2 regions of the Paenibacillus dendritiformis genome follow, and region 2 is predicted to be linked to the other one. Evidence: riboswitches for the same ligand, from Rfam matches in the RefSeq annotation. Region 2 holds a riboswitch; the other holds the start of a gene.
What was found. A riboswitch is a leader RNA that binds a small molecule or an ion and turns the genes downstream of it on or off. The one in region 2 is predicted to bind FMN.

Region 1: another riboswitch for FMN. It lies ahead of L6439_RS11215 (DMT family transporter); the one in region 2 lies ahead of ribD (bifunctional diaminohydroxyphosphoribosylaminopyrimidine deaminase/5-amino-6-(5-phosphoribosylamino)uracil reductase RibD).

The regions. Positions count from the first base shown of each region.
Region 1 is NZ_AP025344.1:2,558,397-2,565,420, reverse strand. It holds gene L6439_RS11220 (helix-turn-helix domain-containing protein) at 1-211, opposite strand, end outside; gene L6439_RS11215 (DMT family transporter) at 1,035-1,958, opposite strand; FMN riboswitch at 2,071-2,215, opposite strand; gene rpoD (RNA polymerase sigma factor RpoD) at 2,407-3,285, opposite strand; gene L6439_RS11205 (class I SAM-dependent methyltransferase) at 3,620-4,537, opposite strand; gene L6439_RS11200 (hypothetical protein) at 4,621-5,568, opposite strand; gene L6439_RS11195 (BtrH N-terminal domain-containing protein) at 5,585-6,583, opposite strand; gene L6439_RS11190 (helix-turn-helix transcriptional regulator) at 6,631-7,024, opposite strand, start outside.
Region 2 is NZ_AP025344.1:3,718,763-3,725,786, reverse strand. It holds gene lysA (diaminopimelate decarboxylase) at 1-1,063, shown strand, start outside; gene L6439_RS16495 (peptidylprolyl isomerase) at 1,190-1,627, shown strand; gene L6439_RS16490 (transglycosylase SLT domain-containing protein) at 2,150-2,962, shown strand; gene L6439_RS16485 (VanZ family protein) at 3,073-3,495, shown strand; FMN riboswitch at 3,575-3,740, shown strand; gene ribD (bifunctional diaminohydroxyphosphoribosylaminopyrimidine deaminase/5-amino-6-(5-phosphoribosylamino)uracil reductase RibD) at 4,004-5,173, shown strand; gene L6439_RS16475 (riboflavin synthase) at 5,154-5,813, shown strand; gene L6439_RS16470 (bifunctional 3,4-dihydroxy-2-butanone-4-phosphate synthase/GTP cyclohydrolase II) at 5,837-7,024, shown strand, end outside.

The sequences.
Region 1 (7,024 bases), 1.2 Mb from region 2:
TATCCTCGTAGAGGCGCTTGTCGTTCAAGCCGCTTTTGAGCTTGCGCTGGATCGGATACTCCCGGAACCCTTTCGGCTCGGGCTTGCGGCGCATCGCTTTGCAGCGCTGACATAAGTATTGGGATGATGCATTCCCGCACTGTGCGCATAGTCCCTTGCGTCTTCTCTCTTGCCTTAGCTGTCTCATGGATGTTTTTGCACAAAAAGACATGATGCCCATAGCTCCTTACAACGAAATAATTCAGCAGATTCTGCCAACTGACGGCTGTCCTGTACTGATATTAAATGGATTTCGTATGCGGGACAACCGACAAATGCTGACAATTGCGGGCATGCCTTCAAACGCCAAAAAGCGGCTGCCCAAAGGCAGCCGCCGTAGAATCCGTAGAATAACCGCATCATGTATGCGACCGGAAATTGTATGTTCTAAGCAAAAGAGAGGATGGAGGCGGGAATGGGGCTGCGGGACGAGCCGCGAAAGAGGGTTGAAGCGCGGGACTTGTCTCCCAGCGAAGTCCTCATAACGACTCGGTTTCTCAAAACACGTTGATTCAGCAGGCAAAATCCTGCACAAATACAGCAATACCGTAGGGACGACTTCACCAGAAAGGGAATCCTGTAAAACTGCAGCAATTTCACACGTTTCTCTTCGACTCAGCTCAAAAGGGCCTAAAATGATGTAGCTGTGCAGCATTTCCTCGGAATGTGGACTCATTGAGCCGAAATTCCTGTAAAATAGCAGCAATTCCCTCCACACGTGAAAACCCCAGGAGATTATGATATCTCCAGAAGGCGATGACGCTCTGAATGCCAAGTTTCGATTAGGCAGGTAATCAACCCTCGCAAAAAACAGGGGTTTTCCAACAGCCAGAAGTGTGCGGGAAATTACGCTATTTCAGCCGCTCTCGGATGCCATTCCTGCAATAGCGCATCATTTGCGCCCATTTTCGCTTTCCATCCATGGGTATGGCTTTATATTCATGTCATTTTGCAGCCAGTTGGGCAACGGAATCAACGTCACCATTAAGATGACATTATTCCTGCTGACGGGCCACGCAGAACAGCGCAATCCAGATCAAAGCGAATCCAACCACTTGCGCCACGGTCACGACCTCCTGAAAGACAAGCCAGTTCACCACCATTCCGACCAATGGGAAGGACAGTTCCGCGAGCGTCGCATAAGAAGCCTTCGTGACGGCCAGGCCCCGGTAATACAGCAGCAAGCTCAGCAGACCCGGCAGCAACACTTGCAGCAAAATGTAGAAGGCCAGCTTCCCCCACTCGCCCGAGGGGATGTCCCAGCTCGGATGTTCGCTCCAGGTGATGACGAACAATAACGGCAGGCCAAGCGCGAACCGGAGTGCCGTAACGGTCTCATACTTCATATCGTTCAGCAGCAATCGCCCCATGACGGTCGAACCGCCCCACAGGAATGCGGCGCCGAGCGCGAGCAAGCTGCCTACGCCGATGACCTCGCGCACATGCCCGATCGGCAAAGTCCAGCCGAACGTGAGCAGATAGGTGCCGGCTACCGCCAACACCAGCAGCAGCCCGAAGCCGCGCGGCAGTCTCTCCCGCAGAAGAAAGCGCGCCAGCAGGATGGCGAACAGCGGCTGCAGCTTCTGCAGCAGAAGGACCGCGTTCGGATTGCCCATCACGAATGCGTCCGTGAACATAATGGTCGCGATGACGGATCCGCCCCAGGACAGGAAGAGCAGCGCCACAAGATGCCGCCAGGTAATGTTCTTCAGCTCATGGCGGTTCACCCACAATACCGGCGCCGCGAACAGCAGCAAAATAAGATGTTCAACTAAAACGATCTGTGTGGATGTCAAATAATCCAGCACAAAGGTGCGGAAGACCGGTCCGATCCCCCACAGAGCGGCACCCAGCACGACGTACCAGATCCCTCTAGATGCGCGGGCAGCACCATGTCCCGGCTGCAATGCTTCGTCCATATTCAATAACCTCCACGGTCGTTGAACAGGATCTAGGCCTAAGAAGACTTACTTCGCCAATGATCATATGTGGTTAAGATGACAGACAACATATACCACGTGAATCGGGATAAGCGATCTTCTTCCATCCGGACTATACCGTCGGCTTTGGCTTTGCACCAAATCAGTCGCCGCTTAACAGCGGCGAGTCGCGGGCTCGGGCTGGACAACAGCGCCTTACCGCCGGTCAGGAATTCCACCTGGCCCTGAAGATCCTCATTCAAATCATTCGTAGGCATGTCCCTCGCGGGTGTCATGCCCCGTTCTTCATTATAACTTGAATTATCCGCACTTCAACTGAAAATTTCGTGTCAGTCCAGAGACGCAAAAGGGACACGCGCATCAGAACGCGTGCCCCTCGGCAGCATATCTTGTCTTATAAGTGCATCATGACGGCAACTCAGCCCGCTTATTCGAGGAAATCCTTCAGCCGCTTGCTGCGGCTCGGATGTCTTAATTTGCGGAGCGCCTTTGCCTCGATCTGCCGGATTCGCTCGCGGGTCACCCCGAATTCGTGGCCTACCTCTTCAAGCGTCCGGGTACGCCCGTCATCCAGGCCGAAGCGGAGACGCAGCACGTTCTGCTCCCGCTCGGTCAGCGTGTCGAGCACATCCTCCAATTGGACCTTCAACAGCTCATACGCCGCGGCGTCCGCTGGCGCGAGCGCCTCCTGATCCTCGATGAAATCTCCGAGGCTGGAGTCATTTTCGTCGCCGACAGGCGTTTCGATCGAGACCGGCTCCTGGCCGATCTTCATAATCTCCCGCACTTTATCCGGCGTAATCTCCATCTTGACCGCGATCTCTTCCGGCGTCGGTTCCCGGCCGAACTCCTGCAGCAGCTCCTTCGAGATCCGGTTGAGCTTGTTAATCGTCTCTACCATATGAACCGGAACCCGAATCGTCCGTGCCTGATCCGCGATCGATCGCGTAATCGCTTGGCGGATCCACCATGTCGCATACGTGCTGAACTTGTAGCCCTTCGTGTAGTCGAACTTGTCCACGGCCCGCATCAGGCCCATATTGCCCTCTTGAATCAGATCGAGCAGCATCATGCCGCGCCCGATATACCGTCTTGCAATACTGACGACCAGACGGAGATTCGCCTCCGCGAGTCTCTGCTTCGCTTCGGCATCCCCCTGGACGACCCGCTTGGCCAATTCGATCTCTTCCTCTGCGGACAGCAGCGGTACGCGCCCTATCTCTTTTAAGTACATGCGCACAGGGTCATCGAGTTTGATCCCGGGTGGCAGCATCAGGTCGTAGTCCTGTTGATCGTTCGTAAGCATCCAATCCCCCCTGTAACCCGCTAGCTGGAATGTATATATTATTCTTGACACAATATGCCGAATGTGCTAAGATCAAAAATAAATGTGCACATAAACAATTGGCAACGGATAGTTTATCATACTTTCGTGACAGTTTCAATACATAATTCAAGAAGTGATTGCTTTTCAATTTCTGGCATTCTCTATTTTCCTTCATTTTCGTGTGGATTGCAAATGCAGCTTCTCGTCGCGGGCGGGAAGTTTTTTTGATCCCTGCTGCAAATAGTACGCCAATCAGCCCCCATCTATTCGTCGGGAACGGAGAACAGATGGGGGCTTGCCGATTAGTATGAAGTTATAAGACCGCAGCATGGACGAAATAAGCGTGTTCGTACGCATAATAGCCGTCCGACCGGTTCATGAAGTACCGCTCCTGTATCGCCTCCGGAGACAGCTGCTCCCGCAACTGCAAGCCGGATTCACGCAGTTGCCCGGCGATGGAAGCCGGATCCAGCCCGGTCAGCATTGGCTCCCCGGCATATCGGAGCATCTCCTGCATCCAGTTCACCCGATAGGCGGCCCGATCCGGCAGGAACGCCTCCGTATCCCAATAGTCGAATACGATCTCGCTGCCTTCCGGACAGATCCCGGCAATCATGCGCAGCGTGGCGAAGGCATCGTCCTGTGGCAAATAATGGATCACGCCCAGCCAACTGACGAAGCTCGGCGCCCCTGAATCGAAGCCCGCAGCGCGAAGAGCCTCGTCCAGACGCTGCCGGGTCAGATCGACCGGCACGAACCGCGCATTCTGCGGGATGCGCCATCCCAAGCCGGCCAGACGTTCTTGCTTGAAGGCCTGCGTCGCGGGATGGTCGACCTCGAATACGTCCAATCGATCGGCAAGGTCCTTCCGCCTCCACAGAAACGTATCCATTCCTGCTCCCAGAATGACGTATTGCTTGACTCCCCGGCTCATCGCCTGTTCCAGCATTTGCTCCGCGTACTTGGCCCGGCTAAGGAACAGCGAGGTCGGGAAGTAATCCCGGACCATGCAGGCTACGGCGGCAGCCCGATCCGGCATAGCTGCGGCCTGGTTAGGCATCGCTGCCTCCAATGCTTTCTCCATCGTCGCTTCGAACGCGGCTAGCTCCTCCTCGCTCAGCAGCTTGCGAGCCCATTCATCCCGCAAAATAGCGGGATGATCATGCGCGGCGTGATGACCGCGCAGGAAGGCGGACATCAGGGCGGAACGTTTGATTTGGCTTACTTCCATGGAAAACCGGCCTCCCTATCGCGAACCCAGGATTGGTAACTAATTACAAGATACCACATCGCGCACCAATTGCAACCATTACATTAACGCAATCCCGTATCATGGAACCGGTTCTCGATCGTCTCCTTCATCAAGCCGCGAATCGCTTCAATTGCATTCTCCTCCGCCTGCTTAGCTTGTGCGAATAACGGTATCTGCCCGCCAAGAGCTCCCTGTCCCGCACCGATAATATCATTCCATATTCGGGACACCTCCGAATAATGCGCGGCGATTCTGCCCGAATCCGGCAGCACGTGTTGCAGTTCGTTCATATACTGCGCAATATCCCGTTTGTATCCGGCATAGGCACGCAAGACGCTCCAAGCCTCCGCCGGAGAATAGTCCCCGCTCTGCAGCGCGGCCATGATAGCGTCATATGCGCGGCAGCCGCAGGCATAGTCCGGTTCCGGGAGCATCGGATCATGCGCCTCCCACTTAAATACCGCCTGAATCAGCGATTCTTTATAGACGTCAACCGGATCGGCGGCGACTTGGCTTTCAAAAACCTGCACATACCAGTAGGGCGACTCATTTCGCCCGAACTCGTCATAAGACATCACGTTCTCCTCCCTGCCGCTTCCATCCGCATAATACAGCAGCCTGCGCGCGTCATCATATCCGGTCGCGATCACGAAGCGATCCTTCCAGAACACGCCTCCCCTCCCTTTATCAATCGAAGAGGCCAGCAGCGACACGGCTCTCTTCTGGTAGAGCGGAAACGTAGCCTGGAAGGAAAAGCCGGCATGCTGGCTTGTCGTTACACCGATGAACTCCCCGGCGACAAAATGCTCCGCCATCCAATTGTACGCCGTCGCCGACTCCTTCGTCAGCCTTCGATTGACCGTGAAGCGGAAGCAGGACGCCGTCATCCCGGCAAGCGTCGACGGAGAACAGTCAATCCATCCGGCATGAGCCAATATCGCATGCATCGCCTCTATGTAGGAACCCGACGCGCCAGACGGCCGCAAGCGGTTCAGCCTTATCGAAGCCATCCTTCCTCCCCCTCCTTCATCTTGGGATATGGAATCCCCATCGCGGGATCGTCTCCCTTTTCGGATCCGGATATTGTCCCGACAGTTCGCGGAACAGCTCAATCGCTTCCCCGTCCAGCTTCTTCGCTGCGGCGATCGCATGCTGCAGGGACGCAAGCCGCTTCCGCTCGACTCGTCTAGCTCCGCCCTGCACGGCGATGCATTCCGACGCATCCGCCAGAACAGAGATGAGCCGGTCATAGATGGGAACGGCCTCGCCCAAGCCGGGCAAGCTCCCGCCTTCGTCATGCAGGTAGGAGCGTATCTCGCGCCGGGATTGAATATACGAGTCGATAATATAGACGGCGCCGTATTCGTCATAATCCCCGTGCCCCAAGCCGCGAATGAGAAAATCATAAGCCAGCTCGCCGGAACCAATCTCGGTGGACGGCAGCGTCTTGTATGGGGTCTCCCACTCCTGGACGGCTAGCCGCAGCGATTCCAGCACCTGCTTCGAGCGGTCCACCGCCACCTGCTCTCCCACCACCTCACAGTGCCAGAACGGGGTGACGTTCAATCCGAAGTTGTCATAGAGCAGGATTTGACTGTCCTCTGACCAACCGTCCTGTATGTAGAAGACCCGATCTTCATCGTCATAGCCGTGGATGACGCCGAATTCCGGGATCCAATAGATGACGCCCCGCCCCTGATCCAGACTCTCCTTCACCCATTGTACGGCATCCTGCTGGTAATAGCGGAACGAAGGATGCCTCGTTCTGCCTCCATCACTTATCGTAAAAACACCCAGGTTGTCTATCGCCGGATAATGCTCGCTCCCCCACTGCCCATAGGCCGTAACCGACAGGGGCAGCAGCTTCTCATGGACAGAGAACTTGAACGCCATCCCGCTGAGTCCGGAGAGCAAATATTTCGGGCCGGCGAACCCGTTGGCCGCCGTCAAAATCGCATACAAGCTGTCAGTGAACGACTTCGATTCCCGCTTCATCCGAATTTGCTCCAAATAGATACTTGACACCGTGTCCCTCCCTTGCCGATGCATCGGCTTCCTTCCCTTTCCACAGCTTACTGCCCTTGTTCCTCCAACCGGGCAGCGATGCGCCCGCATCGATCCCGCAGCTTCGCCTGCAGCCATTTCGGGGACAGCAGCCGCTCCCACTCCGCCACGAGCAGATGCTGCATGAAGGAGTCCGGGTCATAGAACTCGATTTCGTAAATACAATCATGCACGGGGCGAATCGGGTAACCGTGCCACGACTCCCCATCCAGCGGACGTCCCGTCTCGATGCGGGCCAGATAGGGCTTTCTCTGGGGTATCGGCGCGTCTTCCCACTCCGTGCGTTCTATCGCGTCCAGATCGAATCTCTCTGCCGTCACCTGCATATGGAGAATGCCGTCCAGCCGGAAGGCGCGCTTTCTGCATGACCGTTCGCAATAAGCCGTAATATAGTCCGAATTA
Region 2 (7,024 bases):
TACGGCGCTGCAGGCAGGCTTTCCTGCCGAACGGATTCATTTCCATGGCAATAACAAGACCCCGGCCGAGATCGAGATGGCGCTTGATGCCGGCATCGGATGCTTCGTCGTTGACAGCTTCGCAGAGCTGCACCTGCTGAATGCGATCGCCAAAATGCGGCGTCAGCGGGTCGCGGTGCTCTTGCGCGTTACGCCCGGCGTCGAAGCGCATACCCATGAATATATCTCGACCGGGCAGACGGATTCCAAGTTCGGCTTCGATATCGGGAACGGGACGGCGCTCCGGGCGGTCGCGCAAGCATCCGATGCGGAAGGCTTGCAACTGCTCGGCGTTCACTCCCATATCGGATCGCAAATTTTCGAGACGGAAGGATTCCAGATGGCGGTACAGCGCGTCGCGGAGTTCGCGGCCAACGTGCTCAGCCAGATGAATGTTGTCTTCCCCGTCGTGAACCTGGGCGGCGGCTTCGGCATTCGCTATGTTGAAGGCGATACGCCGTTGGCTGTGCGGGATTACGTGAAGGCGATAACGGAAGCGGTTCGCACGCATTTCGGGAAGATTTACAGCGAGCTGCCGGAGATCTGGGTCGAGCCGGGCCGGAGCATCGTCGGGGAAGCCGGAACGACGCTGTACACCATCGGTTCGATTAAGGATATCCCCGGGGTTCGCAAGTATGTTGCGGTCGATGGGGGCATGACTGACAATCCGCGTCCGGCGCTGTATGAATCAAAATATGAGGCGCTTGTTGCCAACCGTGCGAAGGACGCGGTCCGTGAAGTGGTCTCGATTGCGGGCAAATGCTGCGAGAGCGGCGATATGCTCATCTGGGATGTGGCGCTGCCATCCGTGTCGGCCGGAGATTTGCTGGCCGTCTCTTGCACGGGAGCTTATAACTATTCCATGGCCAGCAACTATAACCGGATTCCGCGCCCGGCTGTGGTCTTTGTCCGGGACGGGGAAGCGGACTTGGTGGTCCGCCGCGAAACCCGTGAAGATATTGTCCGCTGCGATCTGATTCCTGCACGATTGGAAAAGCGCGAATCGCAGCCGCTTGGCCGATAAATTCCGCGCCCCGCAATTCGCCTGCGCATTGGCGGAGCGGGGCCGTTTTCTTTTTGCGCCCAAATAACGTATAATCGTTAACGATAGTTATATCCCACAACGAGTAATGAGAGGAGTTCATACATAATGAGCAAATTTGCACAAATCGAGATGGAAAAGGGCGGAGCCGTCAAAATCGAACTGCATGAGAAAGAAGCGCCGGGAACCGTAGCCAACTTCGAGAAGCTGGCAAATGAGGGCTTCTATAACGGGTTGACCTTCCACCGCGTCATTCCGGGATTCGTCGCCCAAGGCGGATGCCCGCAAGGAACCGGAATGGGCGGGCCGGGGTATACGATCAAGTGCGAGACGCAAGGCAATCCGCACAAGCATGTTCGCGGCGTGCTCGCGATGGCGCATGCCGGCAAGGATACCGGCGGCTCCCAATTTTACATCACGTATGACGCATTCCCGCATTTGGATGGCGTGCATACGGTTTTTGGTAAAGTTGTGGAAGGAATGGAAGTTGTCGACCAAATCAAGCAAGGCGACAAAATGAAGGAAGTTCGCGTCGTAGAAGGATAAAGTTCGCCTCCCTGCTCCCGGCAACTGCGGAGCAGGTTTTTTTTTACATTCAGAAACATTAGACAAGAAAAAAATATTGCGTATAATCATAGAAGATGATAAAATGCTATGGAAAGAACGAACATGCGTTCCCTAGCAACCATGGCAGTCCAGCCGGCCGGCAGCGGCAACGCAAGCAGGCGGCTTGTGCCATATCAGAACAGACCCGAAGCTATTGACAACAAATCAGGTTGAAGCGAATAGGTAATCTGCTCCCGGAATGGTTCGATGCCGGGCAAGCGACGATTTATTTTGCACTGATTCCCCATTTGAACACCTCATGAATCAATCCCATCCATTGCTTCCGTTTGATATCGCTTCTATCATTTCCGCCTTCCCGTATATCTCACTCTCCCCTATGAGAATCGGAAATACCATGATTTGTTTCAAGCTAACCAAGATTGAATAAGTAGAGATAGAGAGAAACGAAGCCGGATAATGGGACCGGCGATGTCGGGGTAGGGTCATTAAGAGGAGATGAACATGAAGAAAGGTGTCATAACCGTCGTAGGCGCAGCCATTGTCCTTACATCCTGCAGCCTGGATGGTCTGAACAGAGAGACGGCCACGTATCAGGAGTATTTGGATCGGGTGCCGCTCGTATTTGAACTGGAAATGGAGCGTCAGGCCCGGCAAGCGGGTTGGCATAAGACGAGCGGAAGAGAAAAAGAGGTTCGCATTCAATCGGCGTCCGAGAAGAGCGAGGCGCCCGTTCGCCCTCGCATTCCGTCGGTTAAGCTGCCGGAAGAAGTGCTTGATGTGATCTGGAAGGAAACGAGCAAAAAAAATATTGATTACATGACCTTTTTGGCTCTGATCAAAGTGGAGAGCAACTTCAATGCCGAGCTGGTGCACAGCAATCCGAACGGTACGGAGGATTACGGGCTCGTACAGATGAACTCCGTCAACGTATCGCGGCTGTCCAAAGCGATCGGACGCCCGAATCTTGATATGTTCGAGCCGAAAGACAATATTCTGCTCGGCTTGGCGGAATTGCTGGAATGCCGCGCTTACTGGCAGGACGATTATAAGGGAGATGACCTGGAAAAAGCGATGCTCCTCGCTTATAATCGAGGCAGATACGGCTCCAAGCGCTGGATTCAGGATAAAGGCACGCTGGACAGCGCCTATACGAAAAGAGTGCTGAATACGAAGGCCCTGTATAAGCGCGAAGCGGCCAAGGCCGCCCAGGCCGCCAAGGCGGCCCCGCAGAAGCCGGGGGTGAAGACGGCTTCCCCGAAGCTGCAGAAGCCGGCTCAGACGATGAGAATCCAGCGCGCGAGACAGGCGAATTAAAACGGGCCGGACTCTATATGTAGAAAGGGGCACGCGAATCTATGCGCCAGAGAAGCCGGTTAGGCCTCCTATGGTTCATATTAACCATCGCTTGGATGGGATTTATATTTATGAAATCGGCCGAGCCGTATTCAGTCCAGGACATGAAGCCGGCGCTTGGCTCCTTCATGCCGGAAGAGAAGCTGCTTCGCTATCTTCCGCGCTGGGAATTTCTGTACGACGGGAGTCTTGTGTCGTGGCGGGAGCCTTATCATTTCATTGAATTTTTTATTCGCAAATTCGGTCACGTCACCGAATTCGCCTTGCTGACGCTTCTGCTTATCTTGACGTTCTCGGCCCGCGTCCGTTCGAAGGGCCTGATAGCGGCGGGGAGCGGCCTGATTGCCATCTTATACGCCTGTTCCGATGAGTGGCACCAGACCTTCGTGCCCGGGCGGACCGGGCATCTCGCCGACGTGGCGGTCGACTCGATCGGAGTGGCGCTCGTATTGGCTGCCTATGTACTCGTGAGTGCGGTCCGGCGGAGAAGGTGAGGTATGGCCTTGCCTTTTTCCGCGCGAAGTGATAAGATCCGTTACGTAATCGCATGGCGGTTACTTAATATGATATCTGCTGAACCTTCAGGGCAGGGTGCAATTCCCGACCGGCGGTGATGGAAGGGTAGCGCTGTTGACGGCTACCGCCTTCCTTAGTCCGTGACCCGGGCGAACTTCGTTCGAACGGTGGATCTGGTGCAAATCCAGAACCGACAGTATAGTCTGGATGGGAGAAGGGCGTCAGGAGAAGAGTTTTCTTTTTAACTCTTTTAGTTCTTTTTTTCACATAGTTTTTTCAGTTGCCGATTCAGCCGGTTTATTTGTCGTACGCGGGAAGGCGGTTGCGTTCCGTCTCATTTTTGCGAAGATGCCGGACTGTTTATTTGACTGTGCTATGATGAAAAAGAGTACATACCTGTAAGCTCAACAACCTAGCCCTTCGGAGGATTCCGAAGGGTTTTTTGCTGCGATGGGGCAAGCTGTAAAAAGAAGGAGGGACGCTCTGGTGCATCCGGTAATCAATGACGAGTTCTACATGCAGTTGGCGCTTGATGTGGCGGAACGGGCCATGGGGCAGACCGGAATCAATCCGGCCGTCGGCTGCGTCATCGTCCGCGAAGGCCGGGTCGTCGGACTGGGTGCGCATCTGCGGCGCGGCGAAGGCCATGCGGAGGTGCATGCGCTGCAGATGGCCGGCGAAGACGCGCGCGGCGCTGCCGCCTATGTGACGCTTGAGCCTTGCAGCCATTACGGCAAGACGCCCCCTTGCAGCCTTCGCCTGCTGGAAGCCGGAATCAAGCGCGTCGTCATCGGCTGCCTGGATCCGAACCCGGCGGTCAGCGGCCGGGGGGCCCAGTTGCTGCGCGAGCAGGGCGTCGAAGTGACGGCAGGCGTGCTCCAGTCCCAAGCCGAGTCGCTCATCGAGATGTTCGCCAAGTACATCACGACCGGCCTGCCGTATGTGACGCTCAAGACGGCGAGCACCCTGGACGGCCGCATCGCGACGCATACGGGCGACAGCCGTTGGATCTCCAACGAGCAGGCCCGGGAACGGGTGCAAGCGATGCGCCACCGCCATCAGGCGATTATGGCCGGAATCGGCACGGTGCTGGCCGACAATCCGTCCCTGACGACGCGGCTTGCCGTACCGGGCCTGCATCCGACGCGGCTTATCGTCGATTCACGGTTGCGGCTGCCGCTGGAGGCGAAGGTCGTCGCCGATCGCTCCGCGCCGACGATCGTGTTCACGACTTCCCGGGCGGATGCCGGGAAGCGTGAAGCGCTGGAGGCGCGCGGCGTAGAGGTTATCGCCGCGGGCGACGGGCCCCGGGTCGATCTGCGGCGCGTGATGGAATGGTGCGGAAGCCAGGAGATCGGCTCGATCCTGCTGGAGGGAGGCGGCCGTCTGAACGGGGCGCTGCTGGAGGGCCGCTGGGTGGATCGGGTCGTGCTGTTCTACGCGCCGACGATTGTCGGCGGCGCGTCGTCGCCGCCCAACTTCGCCTTCGATGGCGTAAGCCGGATGAACGACGCTTACCGGCTCCGGCATACGCGGGTCGAGACGCTGGGAGACAATGTCTGCATCAGCGGTTATCCGTTCGGCACCGTATTTGAAAGGATAGCCGCCACGCTGAATGAGAAGGGAGGAAGCGACGATGTTCACGGGACTCGTTGAAGAAGTCGGACGGCTGCAGGCCGTGACGAAGCGCGGAGAAGCGATGGTGCTGCATATCCGGGCCGCGAAAGTGCTGGAAGGGATGAAGATCGGCGACAGCATCGCGGTGAACGGAGTATGCCTGACGGCGGTCTCCCATGACTCCGGCTCCTTCATGGCGGATGTCATGCCCGAGACATTCCGGCATACGAATCTGAAGGATTTGCAGCCGGGCGCTCCGGTCAATCTGGAACGGGCGATGGCGGCGGACGGCCGTTTTGGCGGACATATCGTACAGGGCCATGTCGATGGGCTGGCGCGCATTATGCGCCGGACGGCGCAGGCGAATGCGGTCGTGTTCGAGTTCCTCGCCGAAGATCCGGGCATGGCCAAGTATATGATCCCGCGCGGATCGGTTACCGTGGATGGCATGAGCCTCACCCTGACCCGGGCGGAGAAGGGGATGTTCGCCGTATCGATCATTCCGCATACGCTCGCCGAGACGGCGCTCCAGGGCAAGCAGCCGGGAGACACAGTCAATATCGAATGCGACGTGCTGGCCAAATATGTCGATCATTTGCTGGCCTGCGGCAGCCGCTCCGCCGCGAGCGGAAACTCCCGCATCAGCAGCGCCTTTTTGGCGGAACACGGCTTCATGTGACATCATGCAAAGGGGGAAGAGCGATGAGTGAACAATTTTCGTTCGATACGATAGAGGATGCCATCCGCGACTTAATGGAAGGCAAAGTGATCATCGTCGTCGATGACGAGGATCGAGAGAACGAAGGCGACTTCCTGGCGCTGGCTGACAAGGCGACGCCGGAAGCGATCAACTTCATGATTACCGAGGGCCGCGGGCTCGTCTGCGTGCCGATTACGCCCGAGCGGGCAGAAGAACTGGATCTGCCGCCGATGGTTACGCATAACACCGACAATCACGGGACGGCCTTCACAGTGTCGATCGACCACATCGAGACGTCGACGGGCATCTCGGCCCATGAACGCTCGCTGACGATTCGGAAGATGCTTGATCCGAAGGCGCAAGCGGCAGACTTCCGCCGTCCGGGCCACATCTTCCCGCTGATCGCGAAGCGGGGCGGCGTGCTGCGCCGCGCAGGCCACACCGAAGCGGCCGTCGACTTGGCTCGCTTATGCGGGGCATCCCCGGCCGGGGTCATTTGCGAAGTCATCAAGGAAGACGGGACGATGGCACGGCTGCCAGACCTGATCGAGATCAAGCAGAAACACGGCTTGAAGCTCATTTGCATCAAAGATCTCATTCATTATCGCAACGAGAAGGAGAATCTGGTCCGGCGCGAAGTGGAAGTGAACATGCCGACAGATTTCGGCGTGTTCCGGGCGATCGCTTACACGAACGAGGTGGATAACAAGGAGCATGTCGCTCTGGTGAAGGGCGAAATCGACAGCTCGAAGCCAGTGCTGGTCCGGGTTCATTCCGAATGCCTGACCGGCGATGTCTTCCATTCGCACCGCTGCGATTGCGGTCCTCAGTTCGCTGCCGCTTTGCGCGCCATTGAGCGGGAAGGGAACGGCGTGCTCCTCTATATGCGGCAGGAAGGCCGGGGAATCGGCCTCATCAACAAGCTGAAGGCGTACAAGCTTCAGGAACAGGGCCTGGATACGGTCGACGCGAACCTGAAGCTCGGGTTTCCGGCGGATCTGCGGGACTACGGCATCGGCGCGCAGATTTTGAAGGATCTCGGCGTCCGCCAGATCCGGCTGATGACGAACAATCCCCGCAAAATCAAAGGGTTGGAAGGCTACGGCCTGGAGATTGTCGAGCGCGTGCCGATTCAGATGCAGGAAAATGAAGACAATACCCGTTATCTGCATACGAAAGCGGCGAAGCTC